3 linked regions of the Pseudoxanthobacter soli DSM 19599 genome follow. The protein of the gene in region 2 interacts with the protein of the main gene of each other region in a pairwise test. Links are inferred from orthologs where the notes say so. Each region holds a gene or a part of one and is shown on either strand. Other genes may lie near its edges.

What was found.
Region 1: the proteins of secA (region 2) and BUF17_RS06105 interact in binary tests that used the Escherichia coli proteins (3 or more experiments, as listed by UniProt). The link is inferred for Pseudoxanthobacter soli DSM 19599 from one-to-one orthologs.
Region 3: the proteins of secA (region 2) and secB interact in binary tests that used the Escherichia coli proteins (3 or more experiments, as listed by UniProt). The link is inferred for Pseudoxanthobacter soli DSM 19599 from one-to-one orthologs.

What each region holds. Positions count from the first base shown.
Region 1 is NZ_FRXO01000002.1:372,990-377,177, reverse strand. The notes cover bases 1,018-3,816. They hold BUF17_RS06105 (YbgC/FadM family acyl-CoA thioesterase), read left to right. Parts: upstream 1,018-2,049; coding sequence 2,050-2,583; downstream 2,584-3,816. Other genes in these bases: BUF17_RS06100 (acyltransferase family protein), read right to left, coding at 2,580-3,647; BUF17_RS06110 (CobW family GTP-binding protein), read right to left, coding at 1,018-1,864. In the rest of the region: BUF17_RS06115 (WD40 repeat domain-containing protein), read right to left, coding at 1-749; more of BUF17_RS06110, read right to left, coding at 758-1,017; protein TolQ, read left to right, coding at 3,985-4,188.
Region 2 is NZ_FRXO01000005.1:61,262-65,990, forward strand. The notes cover bases 663-4,002. They hold secA (preprotein translocase subunit SecA), read right to left. Parts: upstream 3,635-4,002; coding sequence 863-3,634; downstream 663-862. Other genes in these bases: BUF17_RS13060 (lipid kinase), read right to left, coding at 663-705. In the rest of the region: more of BUF17_RS13060, read right to left, coding at 1-662; BUF17_RS13070 (peptidylprolyl isomerase), read left to right, coding at 4,429-4,729. UniProt on the Escherichia coli protein: Required for protein export, interacts with the SecYEG preprotein conducting channel.
Region 3 is NZ_FRXO01000003.1:467,073-471,310, forward strand. The notes cover bases 1-2,849. They hold secB (protein-export chaperone SecB), read right to left. Parts: upstream 1,748-2,849; coding sequence 1,253-1,747; downstream 1-1,252. Other genes in these bases: coaE (dephospho-CoA kinase), read left to right, coding at 1-363; dnaQ (DNA polymerase III subunit epsilon), read left to right, coding at 457-1,206; BUF17_RS09645 (FxsA family protein), read right to left, coding at 2,145-2,708. Also shown: BUF17_RS09650 (Tim44/TimA family putative adaptor protein), read left to right, coding at 3,163-3,906; mltA (murein transglycosylase A), read left to right, coding at 3,990-4,238. UniProt on the Escherichia coli protein: One of the proteins required for the normal export of some preproteins out of the cell cytoplasm. It is a molecular chaperone that binds to a subset of precursor proteins, maintaining them in a translocation-competent state.

The sequences.
Region 1 (4,188 bases), on a different replicon or contig from region 2:
AAGCCCAGTTCCGCCGGCGGCTTGCCCATCGGGCCGTCCTTGAAGTGGAACGGCCAGAGCACCGCGGCATTGGCGCCGGCGGTCGCGAGAAACCGGCCCTTCGCCGACCAGGAGATCGAGCGCACCTTGGTCGGATAGCCGGTCATGCGCATGTGCTTGCCGTCGGCGAGCCGCCAGCCGTGCAGGGCGTTTTCCTGCATCGTGGTGACGAGATAGCGGCCGTCCGGCGAGAAGGTCGCGCCGGTATGCATGCCCTTCCATTCGAGAGACTGCGACGGTGCGTCGGTGGCCGCCCACCAGAGCGTCACGCCGTCATAGCGCGCGACGGCGAGGCGCAGGCCCTTGGGGGCGAAGGCGAGGCCGCCGACCGCGCGAGGATGCTCGAAGGCGCGTTCGCTGCCGTCTGCCAGCTTCACCCATGCCGTCCGGCCGGATGCGAAGGCGACGGCGCCGCCCGGCCCGGCCGCAAGGCGGTCGATCCACTTGCGGTCGCGCGTCGCCACGGTCTCGGCCTTTCCGTCAGCCGCGATGCGCACGACGCGCCCATCGTCGCCGCCGGTGACGAGCGCACGGCCTTCAAGGTCGGTCACGGCGGCAAGCAGGCCCCCGTTATGGGCGGTAACGGCGATTGGCTCACCGCCCGAGGCGAGCCGAACCGTGCCGTCGCCAAGGGCGAAGGCGGGCGTGTTGCCCAGGAAGGCGGTGGTGACGACGTAGGCGTCGAAGGCGAGGGGGCTGAGCGACGGCACGGCGATCCTCAGGCGGCGGAGCAGGCGGCGAAGCCGGCTTCGAGCTTGGCCCGATCAAGATCGCGGCCGATGAACACGAGGCGGCTTTGGCGCTTTTCGCCGGGTGCCCACTGACGCTGGTGGTCGCCCTCGATGATCATGTGGACGCCCTGGATGACGTAGCGCTGCGGGTCGCCGGAGAACGACAGGATGCCCTTGAGACGCAGGATGTTCGGCCCCTGCTCCTGGGTCACCTTCTGGATCCACGGGAAGAACGTGGTCACGTCGAGATCGCCGGCCGAAAGCGAAACGCTCGAGATGCCCGCCGCCTCGACATGGTCGTGGTGGTGATGATGGTGATCATGATCATGATCATGATCATGATCGTGGTGATGATGGTCGTGGTCGCAATCGGGACCGCAGGTGTGATCGTGGTCGTGCCCGGCCTCTTCCAGGAAATGCGGATCGAGGCTCAGGATGCGGTCGAGGTCGAACGAGCCGCGGTCGAGCACCGCACTGAGCGGCAGCGCGCAGCGTTCCGTCCGGTGGATGGTCGCGAACGGGTTGATGGCGCGGATGCGGGCCTCGATCGCCGCGAGTTCTTCCGGCGTGACGAGGTCGGACTTGTTGAGGACGACGATGTCCGCGAACGCGATCTGCCCTGCGGCTTCGGCGGTGTCGGCGAGGCGCAGCGCGAGGTGCTTGGCATCCGCGACGGCGACGACCGAATCGAGCGCGGCGGCGGCGCGAACGGTGTCGTCCATGAAGAAAGTCTGCGCGACAGGGGCCGGGTCGGCGAGGCCGGTCGTCTCCACCAGAATGGCGTCGAACGCGCCGCGGCGCTTCAGGAGGTTCTCGACGGTGCGGATGAGGTCGCCGCGAACGGTGCAACAGATGCACCCGTTGTTCATCTCGAACACTTCCTCGTCGGTGTCGACGAGCAGGTCCGCATCGATGCCGATCTCACCGAACTCGTTGACGATGACCGCGTAGCGCTTGCCATGGTCCTCGGTGAGAATGCGGTTCAGGAGCGTGGTCTTGCCGGCGCCGAGGAAGCCGGTCAGCACGGTCACCGGGATGCGGGCATCGGGAGCGGAGGCCGACACGGTGGCGTTCGACGTGGAGGCGTTCGACATGGGGTCGTTCCTTGGATGCGAACGAAGTCGTAAACGTTCGGACGATGTCGCGGGGGATTCGAGCCTGGCAGGGGCGGGCCGCATCCCGTATGGGCATCTCAAATAGTCTTTGCGAGGCGGCGGGGGAAGATGCCGGTGCCTCATAATGTCCCCCCGCCCTCGCGCGGACGCCGGCGGAGTACACCATGACAGAGCAGTCCGGTCCCGATCGCGATCCGCATGCCGGTCACGGACCGGGGGCCGGGTACGGCATCGCGGGCAGCCTTGCCGCCGGCGGTCACCGGCTGCCGGTGCGCATCTATTACGAGGACACCGACTTTTCCGGCATCGTCTACCACGCGAGCTATCTGCGGTTCCTGGAGCGGGGACGGACCGACTTCCTGCGCCTCATGGGCATCGGCCATCGAGAACTCGCGGATGGGCGGCACGGCGAGCCGCTGGCGTTCGCCGTGCGGGCCATGACGCTCGATTTCCTTGCTCCGGCGCGGATCGACGACGTGGTCGTGGTCGAGACGGCATTCAGGTCCGTGGGCGGTGCCCGGCTCGTGCTCGCCCAGAGAATCGTCGTCGGGGAGGGCGCCGGCGGTGGAGCGGGCCGCGTTCTGGTCGAGGCCGAGGTGACCGTCGTCGTCATCAGTCCCGAGGGCAAGCCGCGGCGGCTTCCTGCGGCGCTGAGATCCCGCCTCGGCGGTGCCGGTGCACCGCCGGAGGCGCCTTAGTCGCGCACGCCGCCGAGCGCCGCCTCGCGTCCTGCGGGTCGCTGCTTCCACCAGCGCATCAGCCGGTTGTGGACCGGCTTCTCGAACGCCTCGTAGACGACGAGCGAGCCGGCCACGCTGCCCACGACGATGAGCACGCCATAGAGCCAGTCCGGCACAAGCGCCTCGAAGCCGGGGATGCGCATCACCATCGCGCGCACCGCGAGGATGGCGAACAGGTGCGTGATGTAGAGCGAGTATGAGGCGTTGCCGAGATAGACGAACAGGCGGGTCACGCTCCCCTTCGCCTCGATGGGCGGTCCCAGCACGGCCGCCGCGACCAGGATCGCGGCCGGGATGCCCCAGTGCAGCACCCGCTCCGCGCCGGTCGGCGTCACCTGCCACGACAGCAGGCCCGCCGCGACGAAGGACGCGGCCACGAGCGCGATCCGCGGCAGGCGGCCGAGTTTCACCCCGTGGCGCCACATCAGCGCGATCCACATGCCGAACGCGAATTCCAGTACGATGGGCTCGAACCAGGTCGAGAACGGCGGCGGCAGCGAGACCGCCCGGTCGAGGACGACGAGGGCGACGAGCAACGCCGTGACGGCGCTCACCGCATAGAGGCGCGGCAGCACCAGCGCGCAGGCGAACAGGACGTAGAACAGCATCTCGTAGTTCAGCGTCCAGCCGACGGTGATGATCGGCCCGAGGGTGCCGTCCTGGGGAACGAACAGCAGGGAATGGGCGAGGCTCGACCACGTCACCAGCTCTGTGCTGCGCGAGAACGCCAGAATGGCGGCTGCGAAAGCCAAAGTGGCGGTCCAGTAGAGCGGCACGATGCGCATCAGGCGGCGGGCGAGGAAGTCCCCGATCGCTCCCGGTCGCTCGAACATGCGCTGCGACGACACCACCATGATGAAGCCGGAGATGACGAAGAAGATGTCGACGCCGAAACCGCCATATTCGATGCGCGGATAGGCCGGATCGACGACGCCGGTGCGGTTCACGACCGAGATGTAGGCGTGCAGCACGACGATGAGCAACGCGGCGATCGCCCGGAGAATCTGGATCGAAACGAGCATAGCCGTGGCCCTGCATGAATCGCCGCGGCGGGGCGGTCGTGATTCGCCATCTACGGTGAAATGCAGCGGAGCCGCAAGGAAACACTGCGTTCGGGTCGCCGGCAGTGGCATCGGAAGCACAGGCGCCCATTGCACATGCGATTTCGACGCAAGATCCAATTTTCGACACGATTGACGGGAAACACAGACCTCGATTCTTTAGGCGCGGATCCGACTCGTGCCGCGTCAGGGTGCCGACGCGGCGGGTCAGGTCCGAAACGGTGCCGAAGACCGTTCGGGGTCGCCGCCCACCACACTCGTTCTTGTTCACGACCACCATCACGAGGTCGATCAGACCATGAATCCCGCTGACGTGGCCAGCGAAGCGCTCGCCGCTCCGACCGGCGATATTTCGCTGATCGGTCTGTTCCTCCAGGCCCACATCATCGTGAAAGTCGTGATGCTGGGCCTGCTGTTCGCCTCCATCTGGTGCTGGGCGATCATCATCGACAAGCAACTGCTCATCACCCGCACGCGGCGGCAGATGAACATGTTCGAAGAG
Region 2 (4,729 bases):
GAAGGCCGCCTGCACGAGATGGGGTAGGGTGTCGGCGTCGATGGCGAAGACGTCGAGCATGCCGTCGTCGATTTCGGCGTCGGTGCCGACCTTGAGGCCGCCGCCGAAATGCACCCCGTTGCCGACGGTCACCTGGATGGTCTTCAGAGAATCCTTCACCCCATCGGCCGTGATCCACACCGTGAAGCGCTGGGTGCAGCACTTGAAGGCCCGCACCGCGGTGACGAAGTAGCTCAGCGCCTTCAGCCGGCGCTTCAACGCGGCGTCCTGGTGCTGGGCGACCGAGACGGGCAACCCGATGCTGGCGGCGTTGACGAACACCCGGTCGTTGACGCGGCCGAGGTCGATCGCCCGGGTCCGGCCCTCGACGATGGTGCGAACGGCTGCGGCGCCGACAGGAATGCCGAGGGTGCGGGCAAGATCGTTGGCGGTGCCGAACGGCAGCAGGCCGAACGGCTTGCGGATTTCGGCAAGCGCCTCGGCGGCGGCGTTCACCGTGCCGTCGCCACCGGCCAGCACCACGGCATCGAACGCATCGGCGCGGCTGCGGATCGTCTCGGCGAGGGCGTCGCAATCGCCGGGCGCCTCGCGCTCGACGGCGATGCCGGCATCGCCGAAGGCGGCGAGGGCCGAATCGAGGCCCTGTGCCGCGCGTCCGCTTTTCGGATTGGCGAGAAGGAGGATCGAGCGCGGCTTTTCTGCCATGTGGCGGTGTACCGGTCCGGACAACGGGCCGCGCCTGCGCCGGCGGCCTGAGGCGTTTCGCTCACGTGTGGCGTCCCGCGCGCATTTTCCAGGGCCGGACGACCCTTTTCATCCGCCGGACGCATCCGTCCGGCGGCACGTCTCTAGCCGGTCGCTATCAGGCGACGAACTGGCCGTGGCAGTGCTTGAACTTCCGGCCCGAGCCGCACGGGCAGGGCTCGTTACGGCCGACGCGACCCCACGTCGCCGGATCCGCGGGGTTGCGGTCCGCAGCCGGAGCTGGCTGGAACGCAGCCGCCGCCTCGACGACCTCGTTCTCGCCGGTCACAGGGTCCTCGTGCTCGGCGATGGCGGTCGCAAGCGTCGCCTCCTCGGAGAGCTGCGGCGGCGTCTGAACCAGTTCGACGCGGGCGAGCTGGCCGGTGACCTGCTGGCGCAGGTGGGCGAGCATCGCCTCGAACAGCGTGAATGCCTCGGACTTGTACTCGTTCAAGGGATCGCGCTGGGCATAGCCGCGCAGGTGGATCGCCGAGCGCAGGTGGTCGAGGGTCGACAGGTGCTCCCGCCACAGGTGGTCGAGGGTCTGCAGCAGCACCGCCTTCTCGACCTGGCGCATGATCGGCTCGCCATACTGGGCGACCTTGCGTGCGGCGGCCTCGTCGGCGGCGGTCTTCAGACGCTCGCGCACTTCCTGGTCGGCGATGCCCTCTTCGCGGGCCCATTCGACGACCGGCAGGTCGAGATTGAAGTAGACGCGCACGTCGTCCTGAAGGTCCTGGGAATTCCACTGCTCGGGATAGGCGCGCTCGGGGATGTGCTTGGCGACGAGTTCGTCCACCACGACATGGCGCATCTCGGCGACCGTATCGGCGACGTTGTCGGCGCTCATCAGGTCGATGCGCTGCTCGAACACGACCTTGCGCTGGTCGTTCATCACGTCGTCGTACTTCAGGATGTTCTTGCGGACGTCGAAGTTGCGGGCTTCGACCTTCTGCTGCGCCTTCTCCAGCGCCCGGTTGATCCAGGGATGGACGATGGCCTCGCCTTCCTTCAGGCCGAGGCGCTGCAGCATGCCGTCCATGCGATCGGACCCGAAGATGCGCATCAGGTCGTCCTGCAGGGACAGGAAGAAGTGCGAGTGACCGGGATCGCCCTGGCGGCCGGAGCGTCCGCGCAGCTGGTTGTCGATGCGGCGGCTCTCGTGGCGCTCGGTGCCGATGACGTAGAGGCCGCCGGCGGCCAGGGCCTGCTCCTTCAGCCGGGCGATATCGGCACGGATTTCGGCGACGCGCGCCTCTTTCTCCGGGCCGTCCTCGAGGTCCGCGAGTTCGCGGGCGACCCGCATCTCAAGATTGCCGCCGAGCTGGATGTCGGTGCCGCGGCCCGCCATGTTGGTGGCGATGGTCACCGCACCGGGCACGCCGGCCTGGGCAATGATGTAGGCTTCCTGCTCGTGATAGCGGGCGTTGAGCACCTGGAACACGAAGTCGTCGGGCGCCGGCGGGCGGCCGTCGAACGGCTCGGACAGGTCGCGCTGGCGGAAGCCCGCCTTGCGCAGGTCGGCGGCGAGCTGCTCGGACTTTTCGATCGACGTGGTGCCGACGAGAACCGGCTGGCCGCGCTTCTTGCAGTCCAGCACGACTTCGACCACGGCGTGGTTCTTCTCCGCAACGGTGCGGTAGACCTCGTCGTCGTCGTCGATGCGCTTCACGGGCAGGTTGGTCGGGATCTCGACCACCTCGAGGCCGTAGATGTCGAGGAACTCGTTGGCTTCCGTCGCGGCCGTGCCTGTCATGCCGGCGAGCTTGCCGTACATGCGGAAATAGTTCTGGAAGGTGATCGAGGCGAGCGTCTGGTTCTCGGGCTGGATCTGGACGCGTTCCTTCGCCTCCAGCGCCTGGTGGAGGCCGTCGGAATAGCGCCGGCCCGGCATCATGCGGCCGGTGAACTCGTCGATGATCACGACCTCGCCGTTGCGCACGATGTAGTCGCGGTCGCGCTGGAACAGCTTGTGGGCCCGCACCGCCTGCTGGAGGTGATGCACCACGGAGACATTTTCGATGTCGTAGAGCGAGCCGCCCTTGAGAAGGCCGGCTTCGCTCAGCCAGACTTCCAGTCGCTCGTTGCCGGATTCGGTGAACGATGCGGTGCGCTGCTTCTCGTCCACCTCGTAGTCGTCGGCCTCGAGACGGGGAATGAAGGCGTCGATGGTGTTGTAGAAGTCCGAGCGATCGTCGAGCGGGCCGGAAATGATGAGGGGCGTGCGCGCCTCGTCGATCAGGATCGAGTCCACCTCGTCGACGATGGCGAAGCCGTGGCCGCGCTGGACCATCGAGCCGCGCTCGTACTTCATGTTGTCGCGCAGATAGTCGAAGCCGAACTCGTTGTTGGTGCCGTAGGTGATGTCGGCGGCATAGGAGGCGCGCCGCTCGGCATCATTGAGGCCGTGGACGATGATGCCGGTCGACAGTCCCAAAAACCCGTAGACCCGCGACATCCACTCCGCGTCGCGGCGGGCGAGATAATCGTTGACGGTGACGACGTGGACGCCGTTGCCGGACAATGCGTTCAGGTAGGTCGGCAGCGTCGCGACCAGCGTCTTGCCTTCACCGGTGCGCATCTCGGCGATCTTGCCGTCGTGCAGCACCATGCCGCCGATGAGCTGAACGTCGAAATGGCGCTGGCCCATGGCGCGCCGCGATGCCTCGCGCACGGTGGCGAACGCGGGAATCAGCAGATCGTCCAGGCTGCGCCCGTTGGCGACTTCCTGGCGGAAGGTGTCGGTCCGCTGGCGCAAGGCGTCGTCGGAGAGTGCCTTCAATTCGGCTTCGAGAGCTCCGATCGCGGCGATACGGGCACGGTAGCCCTTCACCTTTCGATCGTTCGACGACCCGAAAATCTTGCGGGCGAGGGCGCCGAGACCGGCCATGTGCAACTTTCCTCTCGGAACAGATCGAGGAGGGCTCGCCGCCCGTCTCCGGTTTGCGATCCCTGCGGCGGGTTGCCGTACGCCCCGAATGCCGCTTCGATCATGACGTCATTATGATCTTGAAGACGGCAACTGGGGCGAGAAGGCGGCCGGCCGAGGATCGGATGGTCGGCACCCGGGCGGACGCACGCCATCGCAGCCGCGCTCGCGCACGGTCCGGCCCGCCGCGAGACATAAGAACGGGGTCCGTGGTTGTCAACGCTGCGGCTTTCGGACAAAGTGCGCGCGCACCCGGCACCGGGGGCCCGCCAGGGCCGTCGCGGCGTGTTCTGCGTGAAAACGGCACGGCGCCGACGGCGGGAAATCAGGCCCGCGACGGGGAGAACGGCCGGGTTCTTGCGGGAGATGCGGCTGCGATGCGCGTTCCGGCGGACCGCAGGCGCGGAGATCGACGGCGCGACGGCTTGCAACCGCCCGCCGGACCCTCGGATTGCCAGCGGAAACATTGCCGAATTGTAACGTCGTCGGCACGGAAACGTCCATATTTCGCCGAAGTCGGGTGGAAATCCTGCCCACGCCAAGGCTCAGGGCCGGTCCGGCCGGGTGCAACGCCCGGCTTCTAGGCCCTGGAGCGCGGCGATCGGCGGGGCGGGATCGGGCGATCCGGCGTCGATGGAAGCCTTCTTGCGGCGGCGCGCTCATCCGGGCGCTCCAGACCGCGGAAAAACCGAAGCGGGCGTCTTGCCCGTCCAATCAACGGCGGGCGGCGACGCCGCCCTGTGGAGCCGGAACTCATGTCCTTCACCCCCTCCTTCCGTGATGCCGCCCGTTCGCTGGCGGCCGCACTGCTCGTCACGACGACCCTCGGCGCCGCAGTTCCCGCGCTCGCCCAGTCCGAGACGCCGGCTCCCGCTGCCGCCGCCGAGAAGAAGAGCCCGGACACGGTGGTGGCCACCGTCAACGGCGCGAAGATCACCGAGGCCGATCTCGGCTTCGTCTCCGAGGACTTCTCCGACCAGCTCGCGCGTATTCCCGAGGCCGATCGCCGTCACGTGCTGACCGACGTCCTGATCGACATGCAGCTGATCGCCCAGG
Region 3 (4,238 bases), on a different replicon or contig from region 2:
GCCATCGTCCACCCGCTGGTCCGCGAGGAGGAAGCGGCGTTTCTCGCCGGCGCTTCCGCCGCCGGCCGGCGCGTTGCCGTGCTCGATGTGCCGTTGCTGCTGGAGACCGGCCGTGGCCGTGCCGTCGATGCGGTGGTGGTGGTGACGGCGGATCCGGCCGTTCAGCGCGCACGGGTTCTCGCGCGCCCCGGTATGGATGAAGCCCGCTTCGCCGCGATCCTCGCCCGCCAGATGCCGGACGCCGAGAAGCGTCGTCGCGCGCACTTCCTGATCGATACCGGCCATGGCATGGCCTTTGCCGAGCGCGCGGTGGCGGCGATCCTGCGCGCGGTGGCGCCGATCCGGACAAGATGCGGGGGATAAGCGTCCGGCGGCGCCGATTTGCCTTTCCGCACCGGTGACGGCCCGTCAGGAAGGAAGAGCCGCGCCACGGCGCGCAACGATGGAGGCAGGACGATGCGGGAAATCGTGTTCGACACCGAGACCACCGGCCTGAGGGCCCGCGGCGGCGATCGCCTAGTGGAAATCGGCGGCGTCGAGCTGATAAACGGCATCCAGTCCGGCCGCTCGTATCACGTCTACATCAATCCGGAACGGTCCATGCCGCCGGAGGCCTTCGCGGTCCACGGTCTGTCCGAGGACTTTCTGCGCGACAAGCCGCGCTTCGCCGAAATCGTGGACGAGTTTCTCGCCTTCATCGACGGCGGGGTGCTGGTGATCCACAACGCCGAGTTCGACATGGGCTTCATCAACATGGAGCTTGGCCGGCTCGGCCGCGAGGCGGTGCCGATGAGCCGCGTCATCGACACGCTGCAGATCGCCCGCCGCAAGCACCCGGCCGGACCCAACACCCTCGACGCGCTTTGCGCCCGCTACAAGATCGACAACTCGATGCGCACGCGCCATGGCGCGCTGCTTGATGCCGAATTGCTGTCGGAAGTCTATGTGGAACTGATGGGTGGCCGGCAGGCGGCCCTGGGCCTCGCCGACGATACGGCCGGAACCAGCACCCGCCGCGGCTTCACGCCGGCGGGCGGCGTGGCACGGGCGCGCCCTCGCCCGGAACCGCTGCCCTCGTTCGTCACGAGCGAGGAACGCGCGGCGCATCAGGCGTTCGTCGCCCTCATGGGCGAGAAGGCATTGTGGAATCTGTGGCCGGATGAACAGGATGCGGCCCTGCGGACGGCGTCGTCCGCAGGGACCTGACGAGACACCGCGCCCGCACCCAGGAGCGGTCGGGCGCGGGCTTTCCTCAGTTCGGCTGCAGGCCGGCAGCGGCGGCCTGGGCGCGCTGGATGTTCTGCTGGTAGAGCGCGGCGAAATCGATCGGGTCGAGCAGCAGCGGCGGGAAGCCGCCGTCGCGGGTCGCGTCGGCAACGATCTGGCGCGCGAACGGGAACAGCAGGCGCGGGCACTCGATCATCACCAGAGGCTGGATGTGCTCCTGCGGCACGTTCTGGATCCGGAAGATGCCGGCATAGGTGATTTCCGTGTGGAACAGGAGGTCTGCCTCCGCACCGGCATTGGCCTCGATGGTCAGCGTCACCTCGACGTCGGCCGGCGTGAGCGGCTTGGCGTTGACGTTCACCGAGACGTTGATCTGCGGGCTCGCCTGACGCGGCTGCAGCGACATCGGCGCATGAGGATTCTCGAACGAGAAATCCTTCAGGTACTGGCCGAGGACGTTGATCGAGGGAGCTGCTGCCGCGCCGGCATGGGCCGTGGCGCCGTTGTCTGTGTTGCTCATCGTGCCTTCGTGCTGGGTTTGGTGTTGTTAAGCCGCGATCCCGCGGCGGTGTCCCGCGGCGTTGAGGCGGGAGTTGCCCGGGGATCTTTCTTTGAGACGGTCTGGCTATGTGGGTCGAGCGCCGCTCGGAAGGCCGGCCGAGGAGACACGGAACCCGTCGTCCCCGCATTCCGGATGGTACCGCCGCGATGCCGGTGGCCGGGACGGCATATCCATCTCCCGGCCGGAATCGTTGACGCCGTTCCTTCCCTTCCGGACGGTGTGCTTCAGGCGGCCCAGCCGGTCCGAAAACGCCGGAGCCGTCGCGCGGGCCGCGGGAGATCCGCGCTTTCCGCTGCATTTTCGGCCCGATGCTCTACCACGCTCCGCGCGCGCTTCACAAGGCGCGCGGCGACGCTCAGGGCCGGCCGTCCGGTGGCGGGATGACCCAGGGCGACGCACCCTTGCCTGGCTCCCCGCCGTCGTGTCCGTCGCGGCGGCGGAACGCATCGGCATCGAGGTCGACCACCGGACCGGGGCCGCCGGGCGCACGGGTCTCGACGGTCACGATCTCGATGCGGCGGCGGATCGCCGACCAGACGAAGTCTCGGACCGGAGGCAGGAACAGCGCGAGGCCCACGACGTCGCTGACAAAGCCGGGGATGATGAGCAGCACGCCCGCCAGCACGATCATCGCGCCGTGCACCATCGCCTCGCCCGGCACGCGGCCGGAATCGAGTTCCGCCTGCATCCGTCGCAGCATGCCGAAACCCTGGCGCCGCATCAGTGTCGTTCCGGCGATCATCGACAGCAGCACGAGGCCGATGGTCGCCGTCACCCCGATGGCACGGCCGACGAGGATGAAGACGGCGATCTCGACAAGGGGCAGGCCGATAAGCCCGGCGACGATCAGGCCACCGAGGCCGAAGGTTGCCCTGGGCCGTCCCTGGCCGGGAATGCGGTTGGTGTCGAATGGAGCCATGCGGCCGTCGTTCCGGATCTTTTTCATGCTGCCGTCGCCGTTCGTCGAGATGAACGGAGCCGGTCGCGAACCTATGGAGGCGCGGATGCGCGATTCATGCCAATATAGGACGATGATCGGGGTTCGGGAGGTTCATCTCGCTGAACGCCCTATTTCGGGCACTAAGGCAACGGACTTGTATCGGACCCTTTATGCTGCTTGAAGGTGGCTTACATAGAGGGAAGCAGGCCTGCAGATACGGACGCCGGCAAGCTCTGGTGGGGCCCAGGGTGGCTGTTGCGGGCCGAAGGGTACCAAAGAATGGCTTGGGCAATCGCGGTTGCATGTTCGCGGGCGCCATCGGGATTTACGAAAGTGTCGCGCGGCGGTTCAGTCCGCGACACAAGGCAGTGGGTCGAAGATCCGCATTCTTCCGATAAGGAGCTTCGGAGGGTCGGGCGAACGGTCGGGTGTGATGGGCGAATTCTTCGACATCTATAATATTATCTTCATCGTCCTCGCGGTGGTCGTGTTCCTGCGCCTGCGCAGCGTGCTCGGGCGGCGCACCGGCAACGAGGGCCGGCCGTTCGATCCCTTCGCCCGTCGCGGTGGGCAGGCGGGCAGCGGGAATGCGGACGCCGGACCCGCGCAGCCGCCGTCTCGCGACAATGTGACCGCGCTGCCCACGGCGCGCCTCCCGGCCGCCAACGACACGCCGGACCAGGCCGCCGAGGAGACGCTGAAGCGCTTCGCCCCGGAAGGCTCCAAGCTGCACGACGGGCTCAAGGCCCTGCTCGCCGCCGATCCCTCCTTTTCGCCCGAGCGCTTTGTCGCCGGCGCGCGCGTCGCCTACGAAATGATCGTCACCGCGTTCGCCGGCGGCGACCGCAAGGCGCTGCGTCCGCTGCTGTCGAAGGAGGTGTTCGAGGGCTTCTCTGGCGCCATCGCCGAGCGCGAGGCGCGTGGCGAGACGGTGGAATCAACCTTCGTCGGCATTTCCAAGGCCGAAATCGTCGCCATTGCCATGCGCGGGGTGACGGCGCAGGTCGTCGTTCACATCGAAAGCCAGTTGGTTTCGCTGACCCGCGCCAAGGATGGGACGGTGGTTGAGGGCGACCCCAACAAGGTGACCGACGTGGTCGACCGCTGGACCTTTGCCCGCGACACCGACCAGCGGGATCCCAACTGGAAGCTGGTCGCCACTGAATCGGTGGAATGATGCTACCTGCCCCGCCGCGGAGCATGGGGGGACGAGCGTTCGCACGGGCGCCCTCCGGCCTGCGTGGGGTCAGGTTGGCCGTTGTGCTGTCTTACGCCGCCTTCGTTTCCGGAATGGCGCTCGCACAACCCGCCGCCGCCGACGATGGCGGCGCACACGGCAGGTTTCGCCCGGCGGCTCTGGACGGCTGGAGCCATGATCGCCAGTCCGAAGCCTTCAAGGCCTTCCTGCGCTCTTGCACCGCCATGGAAGAGATGCCACCGGCGCCGGGCGGCCTTGGGCTGGTTGATCCTGCGGCGTTGGCCGCGGTCTGTCGTGCGGCTTCCGCCTTG